4 regions of the Streptomyces sp. NPDC091279 genome follow, and region 2 is predicted to be linked to each of the others. Evidence: riboswitches for the same ligand, from Rfam matches in the RefSeq annotation. Region 2 holds a riboswitch; each other region holds the start of a gene.
What was found. A riboswitch is a leader RNA that binds a small molecule or an ion and turns the genes downstream of it on or off. The one in region 2 is predicted to bind cobalamin.

Region 1: linked by a shared signal. The riboswitch ahead of ACIQOU_RS31715 (cobalamin biosynthesis protein) and the one ahead of metE (5-methyltetrahydropteroyltriglutamate--homocysteine S-methyltransferase) in region 2 are both predicted to bind cobalamin.
Region 3: linked by a shared signal. The riboswitch ahead of ACIQOU_RS00295 (CbtB-domain containing protein) and the one ahead of metE (5-methyltetrahydropteroyltriglutamate--homocysteine S-methyltransferase) in region 2 are both predicted to bind cobalamin.
Region 4: linked by a shared signal. The riboswitch ahead of ACIQOU_RS15920 (ribonucleoside-diphosphate reductase subunit alpha) and the one ahead of metE (5-methyltetrahydropteroyltriglutamate--homocysteine S-methyltransferase) in region 2 are both predicted to bind cobalamin.

What each region holds. Positions count from the first base shown of each region.
Region 1 covers NZ_JBIVVA010000015.1:62,619-68,520, reverse strand. Annotated here, with positions in the region: gene cobN (cobaltochelatase subunit CobN) at 1-1,538, opposite strand, end outside; gene ACIQOU_RS31720 (cobyric acid synthase) at 1,535-3,043, opposite strand; gene ACIQOU_RS31715 (cobalamin biosynthesis protein) at 3,040-3,984, opposite strand; cobalamin riboswitch at 4,078-4,220, opposite strand; gene ACIQOU_RS31710 (hypothetical protein) at 4,383-4,604, opposite strand; gene ACIQOU_RS31705 (anion permease) at 4,643-5,896, opposite strand.
Region 2 covers NZ_JBIVVA010000004.1:388,347-394,248, reverse strand. Annotated here, with positions in the region: gene ACIQOU_RS12175 (hypothetical protein) at 1-18, opposite strand, end outside; partial or broken gene ACIQOU_RS12170 (protein kinase) at 348-740, opposite strand; gene ACIQOU_RS12165 (hypothetical protein) at 932-1,213, shown strand; cobalamin riboswitch at 1,427-1,646, shown strand; gene metE (5-methyltetrahydropteroyltriglutamate--homocysteine S-methyltransferase) at 1,807-4,125, shown strand; gene ACIQOU_RS12155 (enoyl-CoA hydratase/isomerase family protein) at 4,572-5,648, opposite strand; partial or broken gene ACIQOU_RS12150 (acyl-CoA dehydrogenase family protein) at 5,645-5,902, opposite strand, start outside.
Region 3 covers NZ_JBIVVA010000001.1:58,139-64,040, reverse strand. Annotated here, with positions in the region: gene ACIQOU_RS00305 (ABC transporter substrate-binding protein) at 1-344, opposite strand, end outside; cobalamin riboswitch at 402-579, opposite strand; gene ACIQOU_RS00300 (CbtA family protein) at 757-1,509, opposite strand; gene ACIQOU_RS00295 (CbtB-domain containing protein) at 1,530-1,745, opposite strand; cobalamin riboswitch at 1,787-1,935, opposite strand; gene ACIQOU_RS00290 (pyruvate carboxylase) at 1,973-5,347, opposite strand; gene ACIQOU_RS00285 (DUF779 domain-containing protein) at 5,477-5,836, shown strand.
Region 4 covers NZ_JBIVVA010000005.1:576,959-582,860, forward strand. Annotated here, with positions in the region: gene ACIQOU_RS15900 (extracellular solute-binding protein) at 1-116, opposite strand, end outside; gene ACIQOU_RS15905 (GntR family transcriptional regulator) at 479-1,237, shown strand; gene ACIQOU_RS15910 (DUF3311 domain-containing protein) at 1,650-1,913, shown strand; gene mctP (monocarboxylate uptake permease MctP) at 1,910-3,520, shown strand; cobalamin riboswitch at 3,952-4,108, shown strand; gene ACIQOU_RS15920 (ribonucleoside-diphosphate reductase subunit alpha) at 4,239-5,902, shown strand, end outside.

The DNA of each region.
Region 1 (5,902 bases), on a different contig from region 2:
TGCTTGCCCATGTGGACGACCGCGTCCGCGCCGAAGCCGCCCTGATCGGATGCGGCCTCCAGCCAGCGGTAGGCCGCCATGTAGTGGTGCGACGGCGGCATGTCGGGGTCGTGGTAGATCGCGATCGGGTTCTCGCCGAAGCCGCGCGGCGGCTGGATCATCACGACGACGTTCCCGAACTGGAGGGACGCGAGGACGATCTCGTCGCCGTCGACGTACAGGTTCCCCGGCGGCTCCCCCCACGACTCCCTCATGGCGTCCCGGAGTTCGGGGTCGAGCTTCTCGAACCAGGCCTGGTAGTCGGCGAGCGGCACCCGGGCGGGCGCGGCCGCCAACTGCTCCTCCGTCAGCCATTCCACGTCGTGGCCACCGGCGTTGATGAGCCGGTGGATCAACTCGTCGCCGTTGTCCGGGTGTCCGTCGACCCCGTACCCGGCGTCCCGCAGCGCGTCCAGGACCCGGATCGCGGAGGCGGGCGTGTCCAGGCCGACGGCGTTGCCGACCCGGGAGTGCTTGGTCGGGTAGGCGGTGAAGACGAGCGCGAGCCTCTTCTCGGCGTTCGGCTTGTACCCCAGCCGGGCGTGCCGTACGGCGATCCCGGCGACCCGCGCGGCCCGCTCCGGGTCGGCGACGTACACGGGGACCTCGTCGGGACCCTGCTCCTTGAAGGAGAACGGGACCGTGATGACGCGGCCGTCGAACTCCGGGATGGCGACCTGCATCGCCGCGTCCATGGGGGACAGGGCCGCGTCGGACGCCTCCCAGGCGCTCTTGGACGAGGTGAGGCAGAGCCCTTGCAGCACCGGCACGTCGAGGTCGGCGAGGGCGCCGATGTCCCAGGCCTCCTCGTCACCGCCGGCCGAGGCATGCGAGGCGTGCGTGCCTCCGGCGGCGAGGACGGTGGCGACCAGGGTGTCGGCCCGGCCGAGGATCTCGTACAGCCCGGCGTCCGCGCCGCGCAGCGAACCGCAGTACACGGCAAGGGCGTTGGCGCCGCGCGCCTCGATCGCGTCGCACAGGGTGTCCACGAAGCCGGTGTTGCCGGAGAGATGGTGGGCCCGGTAGAAGAGCACGCCGACCGTCGGGCGGCCCTCGACGAACGCGCGCTCGCCGTGCACCCCGAACTCCGGCATCGTGCGCGGCTCCACGAACCCCTCGCCGGTCAACAGCACGGTGTCGGAGAGGAACCGGGCGAGTTCGGTGAGGTTGTCGGGGCCACCCTCGACGAGATAGCGCAGCGCCTCCGCGACGACCCCGGCCGGCGCCGACGACTCGGCCATCAGCTCGGCGTCCGGCACGGACTCCCCGCCCAGCAGCACGGTCGGCACCCCGGACGCCTTCAGCGCGGCGAGCCCGTCCTCCCAGGCCCGCTTGCCGCCGAGCAGCCGGACGACGGCGAGGTCGGCGCCGTCGAGCAGCGCGGGCAGCTCCTCGGCCACGTCCACCCGGGTCGGGTTGCCGATCCGGTAGCCGGCGCCGGAGGCACGGGCCGCCAGCAGGTCCGTGTCGGCGGTCGACAACAACAACACTGTGCTCATGCGGGCGCTCCCGGTGGAATGAAAGGCAGTCCTAGTGGCGCGCCCGACTCGATGAGCCGCATGAGCGCGTCCGTGTCCGCGTGCTGTTCGATCAGATCGCCGAGCCGGTCGAGCTGCGCCTCGCGCAGCGCGGCGAACGAGGTGTCGGGCGCCGGCACGAAGCGGCGGCCCGCGGCGGCGGCCACCTCGCGCAGGAACGCCCGCCGGAAGCCGTCCGACTCCAGCGAGCCGTGCCAGTGGGTGCCCCAGACGGAGCCGACCCGGCACCCGTCCAAGAAGGGCTCCCCGCCGGTGACGTCGGCGACCCCGTGATGGATCTCGTACCCGTCGACCTGCTCGCCGAGGGCCGTGCCGGTGGGCCGGGTGAGGGTCTTCTCGCGGGCGAACCGCACCCGCACGGGCAGCACGCCGAGCCCGTCGACATGACCCCGGCGGCTCTCGACGTCGTCCTCGATGTGCTCGCCGAGCAGCTGGAAGCCGCCGCAGATCCCCAGCACCGGGCGCCCTTCGGCGGCCCGCCGCAGCAGCGCCCCGGCCAGCCCGCGCTCGCGCAGCCACTCCAGCGCCCGCACGGTCCCGCGCGTTCCGGGAACGACGACGAGGTCGGCGTCGGCCAGCTCCTCGGGCCGGTCCACGAACCGCACCACGACCCCGGGTTCGGCGGCGAGGGCGTCCACGTCGGTGAAGTTCGACATGAGCGGCACGGCACACACCGCTACCCGTAGTACCTCGGCGCCGACCGGCGGTGTGACGGCCGACTCGCGCACGGCCGCTCTCAGGGACACCCCGAGTCCGTCCTCCTCGTCGATGCCGAGCCCGTCCCGGAACGGCAGTACCCCGTAGGTACGACGCCCGGTGAGGCCGTGCAGCATGTCGAGGCCGGGCTCCAGCAGGCTGACATCGCCGCGGAACTTGTTGACGAGGAACCCGGCCACACACGCCTGGTCCTCGGGCGAGAGCAGCGCGACGGTCCCGAAGAAGGAGGCGAAGACGCCACCCCGGTCGATGTCACCGACGACCAGCACGGGCAGCCCGGCGTTGCGCGCGATCCCCATGTTGACGATGTCGGTGCGCCGCAGATTGATCTCCGCGGGCGACCCGGCCCCCTCGCAGATCACCGCGTCATAGTCGGCGCGCAGTTCGGCCAGGCAGTCCAGCACCGTCCCCAGCAGCCGCTGCTGCCGGCCGCCGTGATAGCCGCGCGCGCTCATCTCGCCGACCGGCTTGCCCAGCAGCACGACCTGGCTGCTCTGCTCGCCGCCCGGCTTGAGCAGCACGGGGTTCATCAGCGCGGTCGGCTCGACGCGGCACGCCTGCGCCTGCATGGCCTGGGCCCGCCCGATCTCCGCGCCCTCGCGCGTCACGAACGAGTTCAGCGACATGTTCTGCGCCTTGAACGGCGCCACCTTCACGCCCTGGCGCACCAGCCACCGGCAGATCCCCGCCGTGACGACGCTCTTGCCGGCGTCGGAGGTGGTGCCCGCGACGAGCAGACCACCGTTCATGACCTGCCTCCCTTCACCAGGAGACGGCCGGCCGCGCTGACCCCGAGGGCGAGCAGGCCGACGCGCCGGGACAGCCGTACGGCCCGTTCGATGTCGGGGACGGTGACGGGGCGCCCCACGGCGCCGTTGAGGACCGGCCGGTGTTCGACGCGGCCCGCGTAGGCGAGGGTGCCGCCGAGCCGCACCCCGAGCGCGCCCGCGAACGACGCCTCCACCGGGCCCGCGTTGGGCGACGGATGCTTCGCGGCATCGGCCCGCCAGGCCCGCAGCGCCCCGCGCGGATCACTCCCGGCGACGGCGGCGAGCACGGCCGTCAGCCGCGCCCCTGGCCAGCCGACGACGTCGTCGAGGCGCGCGGAGGCCCAGCCGAAACGGCGGTGCCGGGCCGACTTGTGGCCGACCATGGCGTCCAGCGTGTTGACGGCCCGGAACCCGAGCAGCCCGGGGACCCCGGCGACGGCGCCCCACACCAGCGCGCCCACCACGGCGTCCGAGGTGTTCTCGGCGACGGACTCGACGACCGCGCGGGCGAGGGCGTCGGCGTCCAGGGCCTGCGGGTCGCGCCCGCACAGATGCGGCAGCCGGGCCCGCGCCCCGGCCAGATCACCGGCCTCCAGGGCGCGCCCGACCGTCCTGGCCTCCCGGGCCAGCGAGGTGCCGCCGACGACGGCCCAGGTGGCGGCGGCGGTCAGGGCGAGGGAACCCGTACGGGAATCCCGTAGGGCACGCGCGGCGAGAGCCCCGAGGGCGACGGCGCCACCGGCGCACACGGCGGTGTGCAGCGCGCCCCACCCCCGATGGTCCCGCCACAGCACCCGTTCCACGGCACCGGCGGCCCGCCCGAACGCGGCGACCGGATGCCCCCGGCGCGGATCGCCGAGCAGCTGGTCGCCGAGGAGGCCGGCGGCGGCGCCGTACGCGAAGACGCGATCGGCACGCACGGGTCAGTCGGCCGTGGGGGCGGGCAGGGCGCTCGGGTTCGTTCGGATGCCGCGCATGGCGAATGTGTCCTCACTCAGGGTGTCCACGCCCTGGTTCGACGAGACCGGCGGTGAGAGTTCCTGGCTCCCGGGGGTTACTACCCCGGTGACAGTGGCGGGACCGCGCCGGATTCGCACCGGCTTCCTCTCGTGCCGCCGTAGCTGGCCCCGGCAGTCCACCACGCTCCACAACGGCAGTCAACTTGCTGTTGACCTGCGGCGAAGGAGTGTGCTGAGGCCCACACACGGCGGCTCGCGGGGGCGACATGACGGTGGGGTGCGGGACGGTGTTCCGTCCCGCACCCCAACCGGTGTCGCGGAGGTCGCGATCGCGTCGGATCGCGATCGGTTCAGGCCATTCAGGCCACGATCAGGGAGATCCCGTACGCCACACCGGCCGCGCACGCGGCGAAGCAGACGTAGGCGCCGGTGGCGGCCAGCGGCGCCGCCCCGCCCTCGGCGGTGGCGCGCTCGCGGCGCGAGAGGCCCATGATGCCGAGGGTGAACAGGGCCACCATGGCCACGGTGACCACGAGGCTGACGCCGAAGACGGAGCCGAGGGCCGCCCAGTCGATCTTCATGTTGCTTCCTTCGCGGGGATCAGCGGGGGTTCAGCGGATCAGACGGCGGCCGGCGGAGCCGGTTCGGCGGTGGTTGCGGTGGGCGGCGGGCCCGGGATGGTGGCCGTCAGATCGTCACCGACGGTGCCCGCGGGCGGCGGGCTGACGGCGGCGATCGCCTGGGTGACCACACCGGCCGGTTCGGCGGCGGCGCTCTCGTCGACGACGTTGTGGTGGTCGACGACCTCGCGCCGGGAGACCTTCCAGATCGCCGCGCTGGAGGCGATGAGGAAGACGGCGACCAGCGCGGTGCCCCAGTCGCCCAGGCCGGTGACGTACTCGGCGAGCGCGCCCACCAGGGCGGCGGCCGGGAGCGTCAGGCCCCAGGCGACGAACATCCGGGTCGCCGTCGACCAGCGGACCACCCCGCCCTTGCGGCCCAGGCCCGCGCCCATCACGGAGCCGGAGACGGCGTGCGTGGTGGAGAGGGAGAAGCCGAGGTGGGAGGAGGCCAGGATGACGGTGGCCGCGCTGGTCTGGGCGGCGAAGCCCTGCTGCGGCTGGAGGTCGGTGAGGCCGGTGCCCATGGTGCGGATGATGCGCCAGCCGCCGAGGTAGGTGCCGGCCGCGATGGCGAGACCGGCGGAGAGGATGACCCAGATGGGCGGGTCCGAGGCGGGGGAGATGGCGCCGCCGGCGATCAGGGCGAGGGTGATGATGCCCATCGTCTTCTGCGCGTCGTTGGTGCCGTGGGCCAGCGAGACCAGGCCGGCGGAAGCGATCTGGCCGGTCCGGTAGCCCTTCGTGGCGGCCTTGCCGTCGGCCTTCTTGCCCAGGGTGTAGGAGAGCCGGGTCGCCAGGAACGCGGCGACCCCCGCGACGACCGGGGCGGCGAGCGCCGGGATCAGCACCTTGGTGACGAGCACGTCGCCGTGGACCGCGCCGGTGCCGGCCGAGGCGATGGTGGCGCCGATCAGACCGCCCATCAGGGCGTGCGACGAGGAGGACGGGAGCCCGACGAGCCAGGTCAGCAGGTTCCAGAGGATCGCGCCGACCAGGGCGGCGAAGATGACCTCGGGACGGATGCCGGTCTCGTCGACGAGACCCTTGGAGATCGTGTTGGCGACCTCCACGGAGAGGAAGGCGCCGACAAGGTTGAGCGCGGCCGACATGGCCACCGCGACCTTGGGCTTGAGGGCACCGGTCGAGATGGTGGTGGCCATCGCGTTGGCGGTGTCGTGAAAACCGTTCGTGAAATCGAACGCGAGTGCGGTGACGACCACAATCGCGAGGATCAGCGAGAAGTTTTCCATTTACCC
Region 2 (5,902 bases):
CGCGACCCCGGCCGGCACACGCCGTCCCCGCCCCGGCCGCCGGGCGGCAACCGGCGGTGCGAGGGCACCCGGTGACGGCGTTCCGGTCGCGGGGTGCTGTGGGGGCGCGAGGGGGGAAGGAGGTGACGGGCGGGGACGTGGTCCCTGCCGGGTACGGGGTGGGCGGCGGCACGTAGGGGCCGGTGGTCGGCAGAGGGGGCGCGTCGGTGGTCCGCGGACGGGGCGGGGCGTCGGCCGGAGACGCAGGGGAGGTCGGGGGTGCCGATGAGGGAACCGGTGGCGGTGAGGGCGGTCGAGTCGCGGATCGCGGCGATGCCGAAGTCGGTGAGGACGGGGCGGCCGTCGGTACGCAGCAGGACGTTGGCCGGTTTCACGTCCCGGTGCTGGACACCGGCGGCGTGGGCGGCGCGCAGCACGGCGAGGACACCCCGGCCGATCCGGGCGGCCTCGGCAGGTGTCAGGGTGCCGCGGGCGAGGCGCATGGTGAGGGAGCCGCCCTCGACGACCTCCATGACGATCCACGGGTATGGGTCCTCGCCGCCGTCGACGATGTGGTGGATCGTGACGACGTTCGGGTGCGCGACCCGGGCCAGCGCGCGGGCCTCGCGCAGCACCCGGGCGCGCAGCAGGCGCGCGGCCGGCGGGTCGTACTCGGCGAGTCCCGGGTCGGCGGGCCCGACCTCCTTGACGGCGACACCGCGGTGCAGCAGCAGGTCACGGGCGCGCCATACGGTGCCCATGCCTCCGCCGCCGAGTCTGGCCTCCAGCGCGAAGCGCCCGTCGACGACCCGTCTGCCGCCGTCCCCCTCGTTCATGCACGGTCCCCCTCGTTCATGGCGAGGAGCTTAAGAACCTGCTCCGACAACGGTCCCGGCCGCCCGGGGGCCGTTCGACGCGCGCGAGCGGGAAAGTCTCTTTATCGTCGTTCCATATGAGCCACACCTTCGATGAGCTGGTGGAGAGACAGCGCGCGGCCGACCAGGCACACGGCCGGGTCGAGGAGCTGCGCGCGTCCTACGGGCCGCCGACGCACGAGGGCGGCTGGAGCGGCGAGCAGTCGGACACCTACGAGACCGCGTGGCGCGCCTGGCGTGATCTGGCCCGGGAAGCCCAGTCGACGTTCGCCGAGTACGCGAAGGACGAACACCGGCCCCGTGACGAGGTCGAGGCCGAGGTCAAGCGCGCGGTCCGGCGGCCGGGCACGGCGGACTGAACCGGGCGGCCCGTACGGTCGCCGGTCGATCCGGGGTGGTCCGTCCGGGGCGTCCCCCAGGGGTTCGCGGACCCGGTGGCCCCTACCCGTAACGGGTCACAAACGTGCCCAGGAGCCTTCCCGTCCGTCTCTCGTTCCACGCCCCCGGGCCGCGTGGGTCTCCTCACCTTCCGAATCATGGACGGGGCGCGCCACACCCCGGGATCGGCGTTTACGCTGGTCCGTGCAGCTGGTTCGCCCCGTCCGCCAGGCGGGAGCGTCGCAAGAGGGAACCCGGTGGGAATCCGGGACTGCCCCGCAGCGGTGAGCGGGAACGACCGCCGTCATACGCACTGGGCCCGGACGGGCCTGGGAAGCGACGGCCAGTAGGTGACCTCCCCCAGGGAGGACGTGCCCGTGAGTCCGAAGACCTGCCACCTGCCCGTGTGCGACACCCCGCGCACGGAATTCCGGTGACCTCGTGGGCGGGTCGGCGTGCATATCGAACGGACGACCGCGCCTGCCGCGTGAGGTCGGACCGTCCGGTTCTGTCACCCTTCGCGCTCGCGTCCCGTCGCCGGGATCTCAGGGATTCATCTCGCGAAGGAGATTCCGTGACCACCAAGCCCGCAGCCGCGGCAGCACGGGCCACCGTGTACGGCTACCCCCGTCAGGGACAGCACCGAGAGCTGAAGAAGGCGATCGAGGGTTACTGGAAGGGCCGCGTCACCGCTGACGCCCTCCGGGCCACCGCCGCCGAGCTGCGCCGTACGAACTGGAACCAGCTGGCCGAGGCCGGCATCGACGAGGTCCCCACGGGTGACTTCTCGTACTACGACCACGTCCTGGACACCACCGTCATGGTCGGCGCCATCCCCGAACGGCACCGGGACGCCGTCGCCGCCGACGCGCTGGACGGGTTCTTCGCCATGGCGCGCGGCACCCAGGCGGTCGCGCCGCTGGAGATGACCAAGTGGTTCGACACCAACTACCACTATCTGGTACCGGAGTTGGGCCCGGACACCGAGTTCGCCGCCGACTCCACCAAGCAGGTCGCCGAGCTGAACGAGGCCCGCGCGCTGGGCCTGACGGCCCGTCCGGTGCTGGTCGGTCCGGTCACCTATCTGCTGCTGGCCAAGCCCGCGCCCGGTGTCGCCGCCGACTTCGAGCCGCTCACCCTCCTGGACCGGCTGCTGCCGGTGTACGCCCAGATCCTCGCCGACCTGCGGGCGGCCGGTGCCGAGTGGGTGCAGCTCGACGAGCCCGCCCTCGTCCAGGACCGCAGCCCGGCCGAGCTGAACGCCGCCGCCCGTGCCTACCGTGACCTCGGTGGCCTCACCGACCGGCCGAAGCTGCTGGTCGCGTCGTACTTCGACCGGCTCGGCGACGCCCTGCCCGTCCTCGCGAAGGCCCCGGTCGAGGGCCTGGCGCTGGACTTCACGGAGGCCGCCGCGGCCAACCTGGACGCGCTGGCCGCCGTCGGCGGACTCCCCGGCAAGCGCCTGGTCGCCGGTGTCGTCAACGGCCGCAACATCTGGGTCAACGACCTCGGCAGGTCCCTCGCCACCCTGGGCACCCTGCTCGGGCTCGCCGACCGGGTCGACGTCGCGGCGTCCTGCTCGCTGCTGCATGTGCCGCTGGACGCGTCGGCGGAGCGGGACATCGAGCCGCAGATCGTGCGCTGGCTGGCGTTCGCCCGGCAGAAGAGCGCCGAGATCGTCACCCTCGCCAAGGGGCTGACCCACGGCACCGGCGCGGTCGCCGCCGAACTCGCCGCCAACCGGGCCGACTTGGCCTCCCGCGCGGCCTCCCCCCTCACCCGTGACCCGGCGGTGCGGGAGCGGGCGGCGGCCGTCACCGACGCCGACACGCGCCGCTCGCAGCCCTACGCCGAGCGGACGGTGGCGCAGCGCGCCCATCTCCGGCTGCCGCCGCTGCCGACGACGACCATCGGATCGTTCCCCCAGACCAGCGAACTGCGCGGCGCGCGGGCCGAGTTGCGGGCCGGGCGGATCGACACGGCCGGGTACGAGGAGCGCATCAAGGCGGAGATCCAGGAGGTCATCTCCTTCCAGGAGAAGACCGGCATCGACGTCCTCGTGCACGGCGAGCCCGAACGCAACGACATGGTGCAGTACTTCGCCGAGCAGCTCGTCGGCTACCTCGCCACGCAGCACGGCTGGGTGCAGTCGTACGGCACCCGGTATGTCCGGCCGCCGATCCTGGCCGGGGACATCTCGCGTCCCGAGCCGATGACCGTGCGCTGGACGACGTACGCGCAGTCGCTCACCGACCGGCCGGTCAAGGGCATGCTCACCGGGCCCGTCACCATGCTCGCCTGGTCGTTCGTCCGCGACGACCAGCCGCTCGGCGACACCGCCCGGCAGGTCGCCCTCGCCCTGCGCGACGAGGTCAACGACCTTGAGGCGGCGGGGACTTCGGTCATCCAGGTCGACGAGCCCGCGCTGCGCGAGACGTTGCCGTTGCGGGCGGCCGATCGCGGTGCCTATCTGGCGTGGGCGACGGAGGCGTTCCGGGTGTCCACCGCCGGGGTGCGTCCGGACACGCAGATCCATACGCACATGTGCTACGCGGAGTTCGGTGACATCGTCCAGGCGATCGACGATCTCGACGCGGATGTCATCAGTCTGGAGGCGGCGCGTTCGCACATGCAGGTGGCTCGTGAGCTGGCCGCGCACGGGTATCCGCGTGAGGCGGGGCCGGGTGTGTACGACATCCATTCGCCTCGGGTGCCGAGTGTCGAGGAGGCCGTCGTGCTGCTGCGCACCGGGTTGGAGGCGATTCCCGCCGAGCGGTTGTGGGTCAACCCTGACTGTGGTCTGAAGACCCGGGGTTGGTCGGAGACGCGTGCGTCGCTGGAGAACCTGGTTGGTGCGGCCCGCGTGGTGCGCGGCGAGTTGTCCGCGTCCTGAGCGACGCGAGCGGCTGGGGCTGGGCGTTCATCGCGCCCGGCCCGGTCGCTCGCGCGGCGAGGGGGGGTTGGGGTGAGGTTGTTTGGCGGGTGCCGCGCCGTCGGGGCTGGTCGCGCAGTTCCCCGCGCCCCTTGAAGCGGCGTTGCCGGGCCGTTGGTTGCGTGCTCGGGCCTGCCCGTTGCGCCCACGGGGCGGGTGGATGGAGTTGATTGGCGGGTGCCGCGCCGTCGGGGCTGGTCGCGCAGTTCCCCGCGCCCCTTGAAGCGGCGTTGCCGGGCCGTTGGTTGCGTGCTCGGCGCGCCCACGGGGACGGGTGCCGCGCCGTCGGGGCTGGTCGCGCAGTTCCCCGCGCCCCTTGAAGCGGCGTTGTCGGGCCGTTGGTTGTGTGCTCGGTGCGCCCGTGGGGACCGGACGTCGGTTGTGGGGTCGGGTGGGCTGGTTGCGGTTTAGGGGAGGGGCTTTGGGGTGGATTCCGGGCCGGATAGGCACAGTTCGGGTGTGGGGAGGGGGGTGAAGAAGCGGGTGACGTCGGTGGCGGAGACCTCGGGGAGTGAGGCCGGGTGCCAGCGTGGGTGGCGGTCCTTGTCGATGATCTGGGCGCGGATTCCTTCGACGAGGTCGGGCGTGGTCAGGGCGTGGCAGGAGACGCGGTACTCCTGGTCCAACGTCTGTTCCAGGGTGGTGAGTCGGCGGGCGCGGCGGATGGCGGCCAGGGTCACCTTGAGGGCGGTCGGGGACCTGCTGAGGAGGACCTCGGCGGTCTCCTTCGCGTCGGGGTCGCCGTGCGCGAGGAGCCGTTCGACGATCTCCTCGACGGAGTCGGCGGCGTAGCAGGCGTCGATCCACTCCCGCCGGGCCGCCAACTCGCCCTCGGGCAGCGGCCGGACGTGCCGGGCGAGGGCGTCGGCGAGGGGCCGTGCGGCGAGGTCGTCGAGGAGGGCGTCGAGCGCGTCGGAGGGGACGAAGTGGTCGGCGAGCCCGGTGAGTACGGCGTCCCCGGCCCCGAACTGGGCGCCGGTCAGGGCGAGATGGGTGCCGAGTTCGCCGGGGGCACGGGAGAGCAGGTAGGTGCCGCCGACGTCGGGGACGAAGCCGATGCCGGTCTCGGGCATCGCCATCCGGGTGCGTTCGGTGACGATGCGGACGGAACCGTGCGCGGAGATGCCGACGCCACCGCCCATGACGATGCCGTCCATGAAGGCGACGTAGGGCTTGGGATAGCGGGCGATGCGGGCGTTGAGGTGGTACTCGTCGTACCAGAACGCGGCCGCCGCGGTGCCGTCGCCGTCGCGGGCGTCGTCGTGCACGGCACGGATGTCGCCGCCCGCGCACAGGCCGCGCTCCCCCGCGCCGGTGACGACCACGACCGTCACGGCCGCGTCGTGTTCCCAGGCGGTGAGGGCGTCGTCGATGAGGCCGACCATGGTGTGGTCGAGGGCGTTGAGGGCCCTGGGGCGGTTGAGGGTGAGGCGGGCGGCCTGTCCGGTGGTGGTGACGAGGACGGGCCGGTCGGCGTCGGTCATCCGAACGCCTCCGTCAGGCCGCGGGCCACGATGACGCGCATGATCTCGTTGGTTCCTTCCAGGATCTGAGGCACTCGCAGGTCACGGACGATTCTCTCTCGACGCCGAACCGGGCCGGGTAGCCGTACCCGCCGTGGAGGTGGAGATCCCGGTCCGCAACCGAGTATCCGGTGTCCGTGGCCGACCGCTTCACCATCACCCACAGGTACGGCGCCTGCGCCTCGCCCCCGGTCGAGCGCCTGGGCGGCCTGCTG
Region 3 (5,902 bases), on a different contig from region 2:
AGCACCTTCTCGAACGAGGGGTTGTTGTCGGCGAGGCGCGGGACGCTCGCGTTGGCCTTCTCCAGGCCCTTCATCACCGGGTCGGTCCACGTGGCGGTGCCGGCCATGCGGTCGGCGAGGCCGAGGGAGAGCAGGATCTCGGTGGTGCCCTGGTTGAGGGAGACGGCGCGCTTCGGTGCCGTTTCGAGGGTGACCTTGTGCCCGCAGTTGGTGAGGGTGACCGGGAATCCGGCGGCGGCGGACGCGCCGTCCTCGGCGGTGCCGCTTCCGGAGCCGCCGCAGGCGGTGATCAGGACGGCGGGGGCGAGCAGGAGCGCCGCGGTACGGCGGGCGGAACGGAACACGGGTACGCCTCGGTGGTCGGGGCTCGTACGCGGAGCCTTGCCTACGGGTGCCCTCCGCGGGGGTGCGGAGGTGCCAGCAGGTCTTCGGACTCGGGTTCGTCCGGCCGGGGCGCCTTCCCGGTCTCCCAGTGGCTGTCGTGCCCCGCCCGTCCCCCTCACCGCTGCGCGTCAGTTCCGGGTTCGCACCGGATTCCCTGGCCTCGGGTGTGGCTCGACTGGCGCCCCGAGGCTATCAACACGCCGGTGCGGGGCGGGATGTCGGGTACGTGACGCACCTCTCGGTCCGGGGAGGTCCCGGGAGGTCGCGGGGAGGGTCGCAGGGGTCGCAGGGGTCACAGGGGTCGCAGGGGGTACGGGTAAGGGCCCGCGGACGGGTCCGTGGGCCCTTTGCACGGGGTCGCCCGTGGCCGGTTCAGTGGGCGGCGGGGACGGCCGTACCGGCGGCGACGGTGGCGGGCTTCGGGTGGAGGACCCGTTCCGCGAGTTCCCCGAAGAGGAGTCCGAAGCCGGTCCACAGGCTGATCTGGATGGCGAGCGCGGCGAGCCGGAACCGCCACAGGACGCTCGCCGGGAAGTCCGCGGGGACCTCGTCGACGACCGGCAGGAACGCGAAGGCGAGGCCGATCACGACGGCGAACGCGGTGATCGCGGCGACCGTGGCCCACCAGTTCCCGAGCCTCGGGGCGAGCCGCTTGCCCAGCAGGGTCGCGGCGATCGCGAGGAGCACGCTGAGGAGCATCATCAGGAAGTACAGGGTGGTGCGCCGGCCGATGGTGTCGGGGTTGCCGACGGCGGGCGGGTTGGCCGGGTACTTCAGGAACGGCACGACGTAGACGGCGAGCAGGGCGCAGCCGGAGAGCAGCAGCGCGGTGGCCCGGGGGCCGAAGCGGCCGACCCGGCCGAGGGCGAAGCAGTAGGCGAGCGCGGCGATGCCGCCGAAGGCGACCCCGTAGACCAGGACGCCGGTGGCGAGTCCCGCGGTGGACTGGAGGGAGCGGGAGACTACGGCCATCTCGTGCTCGTGGGAGTGCGCCGCCTCGAAGCCGATCGCCTTGTCGACATACGGCTCGCCGAGGAGATAGGCGACGACCAGGGCGAGCAGTCCGGCGCCGAGGCCCGCGAGCATGCCGCGGACGAGGAGGTTTCTTACCGTTGCGGAGTTCATGGGTGTGCGGCGTCCCTCGGTCAGTGGCAGGGGAAGCCGAGCAGGTGGCGGGCGTCGTGGACCCACTCGTGGACGTCCTCGCCGGAGACCACGGAGGTGGCGCCCTGTTCGGCGCCGACGAAGTACAGCAGGACCAGCATGAGGACGCCGAAGAACACCGCCCACGGAACGATGTCCCGCAGGGGCAGCTTGGCCGGGGCCAGGGTGGTGGTCGGCGGAGCGACGGTCTGCGCCATGGCAGGACCTCCTCTGGGAGTTCGCGTCCCAACTCGGTGGTGCACAGGACGACGGACACGGGTCTGACTCACGGCCGCCCGGGTCGGGGCGGGGCGTTCACAGTGGCGCGACCGTGCCGGATTCACACCGGCTTCCGCATGCTGTCGTTCGATTTCGGTGTGACGCTACCCCGTGACACGGGCATGGCCAAGACCACCCCGTGTCACATCAGGGCAAACCCTCGTGGTCAGTCGAGTTCGACGAGGAGGTCGCCGCCCTCGACCTGCTGAATCCGGGTGATGGCGAGGCGGGTCACCCGGCCGCCCCGGGGTGCGGTGATCGAGGCCTCCATCTTCATCGCCTCGATGGTGGCGACGGTCGCCCCGGCCGCGACCTCGTCGCCCTCGGCGACGGAGAGGGTGACGACTCCGGCGAACGGCGCCGCGACATGGCCGTCGTTGCCCCGGTCGGCCTTCTCGGTGGCCGGGATGTCGGAGGCGGCGGCCCGGTCGCGGACCTGGATGGGCCTCAACTGTCCGTTGAGGGTGGACATCACGGTGCGCATCCCGCGTTCGTCGGCCTCACCGACCGCCTCCAGCTCGATCAGCAGCCGGACGCCGGGGTCGAGGTCGACGGCGTACTCCTTGCCGGGGCGCAGCCCGTAGAAGAAGTCCTTGCTGTCCAGGACGCCGGTGTCGCCGTAGGTCTGGCGGTGGGTGTCGAAGTCGCGGGTCGGGCCGGGAAACAGCAGCCGGTTGAGGGTGGCACGCGGGGTCTTCTCCAGGCCCTCGCGGTCCTCGTCGGTCAGTTCCTGGACGGGCTTGGCGGCGGCGCGGCCCTCCAGGGCGCGGCTGCGGAACGGCTCGGGCCAGCCGCCGGGCGGGGTGCCGAGGTCGCCGCGGAGGAAGCCGATGACGGAGTCCGGGATGTCGTACCGGCCCGGCGTGGCCTCGAAGTCGGCCGGGTCGACCCCGGCGCCGACCAGGTGCAGGGCGAGGTCGCCGACGACCTTGGAGGACGGGGTGACCTTGACGAGGCGGCCCAGCATCCGGTCGGCCGCCTCGTACATGGACTCGATGTCCTCGAAGCGGTCACCGAGGCCGAGCGCGACGGCCTGGGTGCGCAGGTTGGAGAGCTGCCCGCCGGGGATCTCGTGGTGGTAGACGCGCCCGGTCGGGGAGGCGAGCCCCGCCTCGAAGGGCGCGTAGATCCGCCGGACGCTCTCCCAGTACGGTTCCAGGTCCCCGACGGCCTGGAGGTCGAGCCCGGTGGGCCGCGCCGAGTGGTCGGTGGCGGCGACGATCGCGGAGAGCGACGGCTGTGAGGTGGTCCCGGCCATGGAGGCGACGGCGCCGTCGACCGCGTCCGCGCCCGCCTGGATCGCGGCGAGGTAGGTGGCGAGCTGACCGCCGGCCGTGTCGTGGGTGTGCAGATGGACCGGCAGCTCGAACTCCCGGCGCAGCGCGGCGACGAGGGTGGCGGCGGCCGGCGCCCGCAGCAGTCCCGCCATGTCCTTGACGGCCAGGACGTGCGCGCCGGCGTCGACGATCCGCTCGGCGAGGCGCAGATAGTAGTCGAGGGTGTAGAGCCGCTCGTTCGGGTCGGACAGGTCGGCGGTGTAGCAGAGGGCGACCTCGGCGACGGCGGTCCCGGTGGCCCGGACGGCGTCGATGGCGGGGCGCATCTGGCCGACGTCGTTGAGGGCGTCGAAGATGCGGAAGATGTCGACGCCGGTGGCGGCGGCCTCCTGCACGAAGGTGTCGGTCACCTCGGTCGGGTAGGGGGTGTAGCCGACGGTGTTGCGGCCGCGCAGCAGCATCTGGAGGCAGAGGTTGGGCACCGCCTCGCGCAGTGCGGCCAGCCGCTCCCAGGGGTCCTCGGCGAGGAAGCGGAGGGCGACGTCGTAGGTGGCGCCGCCCCAGCACTCCAGGGAGAGCAGTTCGGGCAGGGTGCGGGCGACGACGGGGGCGACGGCGAGGAGGTCCTTGGTGCGCACCCGGGTGGCGAGCAGCGACTGGTGGGCGTCGCGGAAGGTGGTGTCGGTGACGCCGAGGGTCGGTGATGCGCGCAGGGCGCGGGCGAAGCCTTCGGGGCCGAGTTCGACGAGCCGTTGCCGGGAGCCTGCGGGCGGTTCCCCGGCGGGCAGCGGCGGCAGCTTGGTGGCGGGGTCGATCAGCTCGGGCCGTTCGCCGTGCGGCTTGTTGACGGTGATGTCGGCGAGGTAGGTGAGCAGCTTGGTGCCCCGGTCGGCCGAGGAGCGGGCGGTCAGCAGGTGCGGGCGCTGCTCGATGAACGACGTCGTCACCCGGCCCGCCCGGAAGTCCGGGTCGTCCAGGACGGCCTGGAGGAACGGGATGTTGGTGGCGACGCCCCGGATGCGGAACTCGGCGACGGCGCGCCGGGCCCGGCCGATCGCGGCCGGGAAGTCCCGGCCCCGGCAGGTGAGCTTGACCAGCATGGAATCGAAGTGGGCGCTGATCTCGGTACCGGCGTGGGTGGTGCCGCCGTCGAGCCGGATGCCGGAGCCGCCCGGGGAGCGGTAGGCGCTGATCCGGCCGGTGTCGGGGCGGAAGCCGTTGGCGGGGTCCTCGGTGGTGATCCGGCACTGGAGGGCGGCGCCGTGCAGGGTGACGGTGTCCTGGGAGAGGCCGAGGTCGGCGAGGCTCTGGCCGGAGGCGATGCGCAGTTGGGCCTGGACGAGGTCGACGTCGGTGACCTCTTCGGTGACCGTGTGCTCGACCTGGATGCGCGGGTTCATCTCGATGAAGTGGTGGTGGCCGTCGCGGTCGACGAGGAACTCGACGGTGCCCGCGTTGCGGTAGCCGATCCGGCGGGCGAAGCGGACGGCGTCGGCGCACATCCTCTCGCGGAGGTCGGGGTCGAGGTGCGGCGCGGGCGCCATCTCGATGACCTTCTGGTGGCGTCGTTGGAGCGAGCAGTCGCGTTCGAAGAGGTGGATGACCTCGCCGTGGCCGTCGGCGAGGATCTGCACCTCGATGTGGCGGGGTTCGACGACCGCCTTCTCCAGGAAGACCGTCGGGTCGCCGAACGCGGAGGCGGCCTCGCGGGCCGCCGCCTCGATGGACTCGCGCAGGGTGGCCGGGTCCTCGACGCGCCGCATGCCGCGGCCGCCGCCGCCCGCGACCGCCTTCACGAACACCGGGAATCCGATCTCACCTGCGGCGCGGACGAGTTCGTCGACGTCGGTGGAGGGCGGGCAGGAGCCGAGCACGGGGACGCCGGCCTCGCGGGCGGCGGCCACCGCGCGCGCCTTGTTGCCGGTCAGTTCCAGGGTCTGGGCGCTGGGGCCGACGAAGGTGATGCCGGCCTCTTCGCAGGCGCGGGCCAGTTCCGGGTTCTCGGACAGGAAGCCGTAGCCGGGGTAGACGGCGTCGGCGCCCGACTCGCGGGCCGCGCGGACGATCTCCTCGACGGAGAGGTAGGCCCGCACCGGGTGGCCGGGTTGGCCGATCTCGTAGGCCTCGTCGGCCTTGAGCCGGTGCAGCGAGTTGCGGTCCTCGTGCGGGAAGACGGCGACCGTGCGGGCGCCCAGCTCGTAGCCGGCGCGGAACGCCCTGATCGCGATCTCACCCCGGTTGGCGACCAGCACCTTGCGGAACATCGCGGCTCCCTTCAGCCTGCCGGTGGACGTGCACCATGGTGTCGGTGACCCGGGGGCCACGCCATGTGAGCCACGCCACTCGGCGCGGTGCAACTCCTTCGCAACGTCGGCCGTGGTGCCGTGGGCGGTATGGACGAGCAGACGCCCCGCGTCGAACTGACCCCGGCCGCCGCCGATCTGCTGCGGCGGCTGCACGCGGTCCACGGCCCGCTGATGTTCCACCAGTCGGGCGGCTGCTGTGATGGCAGCGCCCCCATGTGCTATCTGGCCGGTGAGTTCCGCACCGGCGGCTCCGATGTGCTGCTGGCGCGGCTGCGGGTCGACGGGGTCGAGGAGCCGGTGCCGTTCTGGATGGCGCGGGACCAGTTCGCGCGCTGGAGCCACACGCGGCTGATCATCGACGTCGTAGCGGGTCGCGGCGGCGGTTTCTCGCTGGAGGCGCCCGAGGGGGTGCGGTTCCTCACCCGTTCTCGTGTAGTCGGCGCATAGGAAGCTCCCGCGCCGCCCCTTTCTGCTGCACTTCCCTTGAGACCCAAGCGAGTTGACGCGACTTCA
Region 4 (5,902 bases), on a different contig from region 2:
AGCCAGACCGTCAGCTCCTTGGCGTCGCCCTGGCTGCCCGAGCCACCGCCCCCGCACGCCGCGATGGAGACCATCATGCCCGCGATACCGATCGCGGCTGTCAGCTTGCGCTTCACGCCACCCTCCTCACTCGGGGATGCCACAAACCCCCCTGCCCCTGGACCAATGGTGTAGACCAGTACCGGGAGCTTGGCTCAGACCAACAGGCGTGTCAAGGCTGGCGAATAGGCTCCGACCAGCCGTTATGGGACCTACATATGCAGGAACCTTTAAGTAAGAAGCTCTCGAAAACCCGGCTCCGCGGGGCCATACTCCGGTAGACCACTGCACGTGGTGGACTAGACCAACAGCGGGCGTGACGGTATACAGAGGGGATCACGGAGCGTGTGGGTTCTGCTCGCGCGCGGCCGTGCCACGATGTGGGCCGTGGCCGACGGGATGTCGGCCGCATCGGCACCGGGAGCCGGGAAGGCAGAGCATGAGCACCGACGTCGGCAGTGCGGAGAACGAGGGTGGGGCAACCGTCCGTACCGCGCGCGTGCCCAAGTACTACCGCCTCAAGAAGCATCTGCTGGACATGACGGAGACCCAGACGCCCGGCACGCCGGTGCCGCCGGAGCGGACCCTCGCCGCCGAGTTCGACACGTCCCGCACCACCGTCCGCCAGGCCCTCCAGGAACTCGTGGTGGAGGGGCGGCTGGAACGGATTCAGGGCAAGGGCACGTTCGTCGCGAAGCCGAAGGTGTCGCAGGCGCTGCAACTCACGTCCTACACCGAGGACATGCGGGCCCAGGGGCTCGAACCCACGTCGCAGCTCCTGGACATCGGGTACGTCACGGCCGACGACCGGCTCGCCGGGTTGCTCGACATCACCGCGGGTGGGCGGGTGTTGCGGATCGAGCGGTTGCGGATGGCCAACGGGGAGCCGATGGCGATCGAGACGACGCACCTGAGCGCGAAGCGGTTTCCCGCGCTGCGGCGGTCGTTGGTGAAGTACACCTCGTTGTACACGGCGCTTGCCGAGGTGTACGACGTGCGGCTCGCGGAGGCGGAGGAGACGATCGAGACGTCGCTCGCCACGCCTCGGGAGGCGGGGTTGCTGGGTACGGATGTGGGGTTGCCGATGCTGATGTTGTCTCGGCATTCGCTGGACCTGGGCGGTCAGCCCGTGGAGTGGGTGCGGTCCGTCTATCGCGGGGACCGGTACAAGTTCGTGGCCCGGCTCAAACGTCCGTAGGGGGTTGGCGGTTCGCCGTGGCGGGGCAGGTCGTCGGACGAGTGCGGCGCCGTCGCGGCTGATCGCGCAGTTCCCCGCGCCCCTTACAAGCAGGGGGTTGCCCGGCCGTGGGCTGGAATACTCGGGCCGGTCGGTCGCGCCCACGCGGCGGAGCCGCACATGGACAACGCCCCGCGCCCCTTACAAGCAGGGGGTTGCCCGGCCGTGGGCTGGAGAGCTCGGGTCTCGCTGCAAGCCTCAACCTGCCCCCGGTGTACGGGATTTCGGGCAAGCGTTCTACTGGGCGGAGGTTCGTTCTCGTGGTGTACCGATATGCGGGCGTGGTCTTCCGTCGGGGTGGGGGGCTGACCTAGATTGCGTGCGCTTGCGCTGGTGAAGCGCAGGTTCACGCACGAGGGACGGAGCCGCGGATATGTCGGAGTTGCGGGAAGCGGGACCACCGGTGGTGACACCGGTACGGGTGGTGATCGCGCTCTGCCTGGCGGCGCCGTTCGTGGCGGTGCTGTGGGTCGGGTCGTTCGCGAAGACGGACCCGACGTTCATCGGCATCCCGTTCTTCTACTGGTACCAGATCGCGTGGGTGCCGATCTCCACCGCGCTGACCTCGATCGCCTACCAGCTGTGGAAGCGCGACCAGCGTGCCCGCACCGGCGCGAAGGGGGGTGCGTCGGCATGAAGGACGGCGTGAACGGCGTCGCGCTCGGCGTCTTCATCTTCTTCTTCGTGGCCGTCACGGCCGTCGGCTTCCTCGCCGCGCGCTGGCGGCGGGCCGAGAACGAGCAGAGCCTCGACGAATGGGGCCTGGGCGGACGGTCGTTCGGCACCTGGATCACCTGGTTCCTGCTGGGCGGCGACCTCTACACGGCGTACACCTTCGTGGCCGTTCCGGCGGCGGTGTACGCGGCGGGCGCGGCCGGCTTCTTCGCGGTGCCGTACACGATCCTGGTGTTCCCGCTGATCTTCACGTTCCTGCCCCGGCTCTGGTCGGTCTCGCACCGGCACGGGTATGTGACGACGTCGGACTTCGTGCGGGGCCGTTTCGGCTCCAAGGGGCTGTCGCTCGCGGTCGCCGTCACCGGCATCCTCGCGACGATGCCCTACGTCGCGCTCCAACTCGTCGGCATCCAGGCCGTCCTGGACGTGATGGGCGTGGGCGGCGGCGCGGACACGCACTGGTTCATGAAGGATCTGCCGCTGCTGATCGCGTTCGGTGTGCTGGCCGCGTACACGTACTCGTCGGGGCTGCGGGCACCGGCGTTGATCGCGTTCGTGAAGGACACGCTGATCTACCTCGTCATCGCGGTGGCGATCATCTACATCCCGATCAAGCTCGGCGGCTTCGACGAGATCTTCGCGAAGGCCGACGCCAAGTTCACGACGGCGGGCGCGGGCGGGCTGCTGCCACCGGCGGCCGGGCAGTGGACGTACGCGACGCTGGCGCTCGGGTCGGCGATGGCGCTGTTCATGTACCCGCACTCGATCACCGCGACGCTCTCCTCCAAGAACCGTGAGGTGATCCGCCGCAACACCACGATCCTGCCGCTGTACTCCCTGATGCTGGGACTGCTGGCCCTGCTCGGGTTCATGGCGATCGCGGCCGGCGTGAAGGTCGACAACGGCCAGCTGGCGATCCCCCAGCTGTTCGAGGACATGTTCCCCGACTGGTTCGCGGGCGTAGCGTTCGCGGCCATCGGGATCGGCGCGCTGGTGCCGGCGGCCATCATGTCGATCGCGGCGGCGAACCTGTTCACGCGGAACATCTACAAGGACTTCATCAGGCCCGACGCGACGCCCGCGCAGGAGACCCGGGTCTCCAAACTGGTCTCGCTCCTGGTGAAGGTCGGCGCGCTGGCGTTCGTGCTCACGATGGACAAGACGGTCGCCATCAACTTCCAGCTGCTGGGCGGCATCTGGATTCTCCAGACGTTCCCGGCCCTGGTCGGCGGCCTGTTCACGCGCTGGTTCCACCGGTGGGCGCTGCTGGCGGGCTGGGCGGTCGGCATGGCCTACGGCACGCTCGCCGCGTACGGGGTGGCGTCGCCGACGCAGAAGCACTTCGGCGGCTCGTCGGCCGACATCCCCGGCATCGGTGAGATCGGTTACATCGGCATGACCGCGTTCGTCCTCAATGCCCTGGTGACGGTGGTCCTGACGTTCGTCCTGAAGGCGACGAAGACCCCCGACGGCATCGACGAGACCACCCCGTCCGACTACACAGCCGACGCAGGCGACCCAGGAGTAACCCCAAACCTCCCCCCAGCAACAGCAACCGCCACCCACTAACCGGTTCCCTGTTTTTTAGGGGCGCGGGGCTGTATCGATATGCGGCTCCGCCGCGTGCGCGCGACAAGCCCCCACCGGACCCCAGCGGGCCGCCGAACCGAACCACCCACGGCGGCCCGCAGCCACGTCCACACCTGAACGCCCCCCAGCACAAACCCCCTGTTTTTTAGGGGCGCGGGGAACTGCGCGACAAGCCCCCACCGACCCCGCAGCGGGCCGCCGAGCGAACCAGCCACGGCGGCCCGCCGTTCATGTCCGCGAGCCCCGCAAACCCGCCCCCAGCCCCGCGCAGGGGGGCCACGCGGGGGCCCGTGCAACGCCCCCAGAACACCCCCAGAAGCCCGCCCGCAGGGCGCTCCCAACGTGACTCAACCCAACGGAGAGTTGACGCTCCGAGACCGTCGCGACACAACATCTGGGGGTGCCACCCTCACCCGGCACTAGATGTATGCTCGTGCTCGCTGTCGCCGCAGGGGAATCCGGTGCGAATCCGGAACTGTCCCGCAACGGTGTACTTGCGTACCCTCGCGTACCCGCGAGCCGTACGCATGGCCAGTCCGAGGACCTGCCGACAGCGCACCCGAACCTCCCGGTCCGGGTGCCTGTAGAACGTCCGGGCCTCGTGGAATGGGCGGCTGGACGCGACACACGCCAGTGTTTCGCGGCTGAGCCCTGCCCGCTTTCGAGGCCCCCGTGCCGAGCGAGGGAGAGCCCCCACGTGACCATCGCGCCAGTCGACCCGGCTTCAGTCACCCCGGTGGAGAACGACGGTCCCGGTGCCGCGCTGCTGCGGACCCTGACCGAGCTGACCGCCGACCTCCCCGACGCCGACCCCGGCCGGGTCGCCGCCGCCGCGCTGCGCGGCCGGTCCGCGCGGGCGGACGAGGCGGAACTGCGCGAGCTGGCCACCGAGTCGGCGGCCGGCCTCATCTCCGAGGACCCCGCGTACTCGCGGCTGGCCGCCCGGCTGCTGACCATCAGCATCGCCAAAGAGGCCGCCACGCAGGGCGTCACGTCCTTCACCGAGTCGATCACCGTCGGCCACCGCGAGGGCCTGATCGCGGACCGCACCGCGGAGTTCGCCCGGGTGCACGCCGCCCGCCTCGACGCGCTGGTCGACCGCCAGGGCGACGACCGCTTCGGCTACTTCGGCCTGCGCACCCTGTACAGCCGTTACCTGCTGCGTCACCCGATCACCCGCAAGGTCGTCGAGACGCCCCAGCACTTCATGCTGCGGGTCGCCTCCGGTCTCGCCGAGGACGACAGCCTCCGTTCGGTCGACGAAGTCGCCGCGCTCTACGGGCTCATGAGCCGCCTGGACTACCTGCCGTCCTCCCCCACGCTCTTCAACTCCGGTACCCGGCACCCCCAGATGTCGTCCTGCTACCTGCTGGACTCGCCGCTGGACGAGCTGGACTCCATCTACAGCCGCTACCACCAGGTGGCCCGCCTCTCCAAGCACGCCGGCGGCATCGGCCTGTCCTACTCCCGCATCCGCAGCCGCGGTTCGCTGATCCGGGGCACCAACGGGCACTCCAACGGCATCGTGCCGTTCCTGAAGACGCTGGACGCCTCGGTGGCCGCGGTGAACCAGGGCGGGCGGCGCAAGGGCGCGGCCGCGGTCTACCTGGAGACCTGGCACTCCGACATCGAGGAGTTCCTTGAGCTGCGCGACAACACCGGCGAGGACGCCCGCCGCACCCACAACCTGAACCTCGCGCACTGGATTCCGGACGAGTTCATGCGCCGGGTCAACGCCGACGGCCAGTGGTCGCTGTTCTCCCCCTCCGACGTGCCGGACCTGGTCGACCTGTGGGGCGACGACTTCGACGCCGCGTACCGCAAGGCGGAGGCCGCCGGGCTCGCGAAGAAGACGCTGCCGGCCCGTGAGCTGTACGGCCGCATGATGCGCACCCTGGCGCAGACCGGCAACGGCTGGCTGACCTTCAAGGACGCGGCCAACCGCACCGCCAACCAGACGGCCCTGCCCGGCCACACCGTGCACTCCTCGAACCTCTGCACAGAGATCCTGGAGGTCACGGACGACGGCGAGACCGCGGTCTGCAACCTCGGCTCGATCAACCTCGGCGCGTTCGTGGTGGGCGGCGAGATCGACTGGGAGCGCCTCGACGACGCCGTCCGCACCGCGGTGACGTTCCTGGACCGGGTCGTCGACATCAACTTCTACCCGACCGAGGAGGCGGGCCGCTCCAACTCCAAGTGGCGTCCCGTCGGTCTGGGCGCGATGGGGCTCCAGGACGTCTTCTTCAAGCTGCGGCTGCCCTTCGACTCGCCCGAGGCGAAGGCGCTGTCCACCCGGATCGCCGAGCGGATCATGCTGGCCTCCTACGAGGCGTCCACCGACCTCGCCGAGCGCAACGG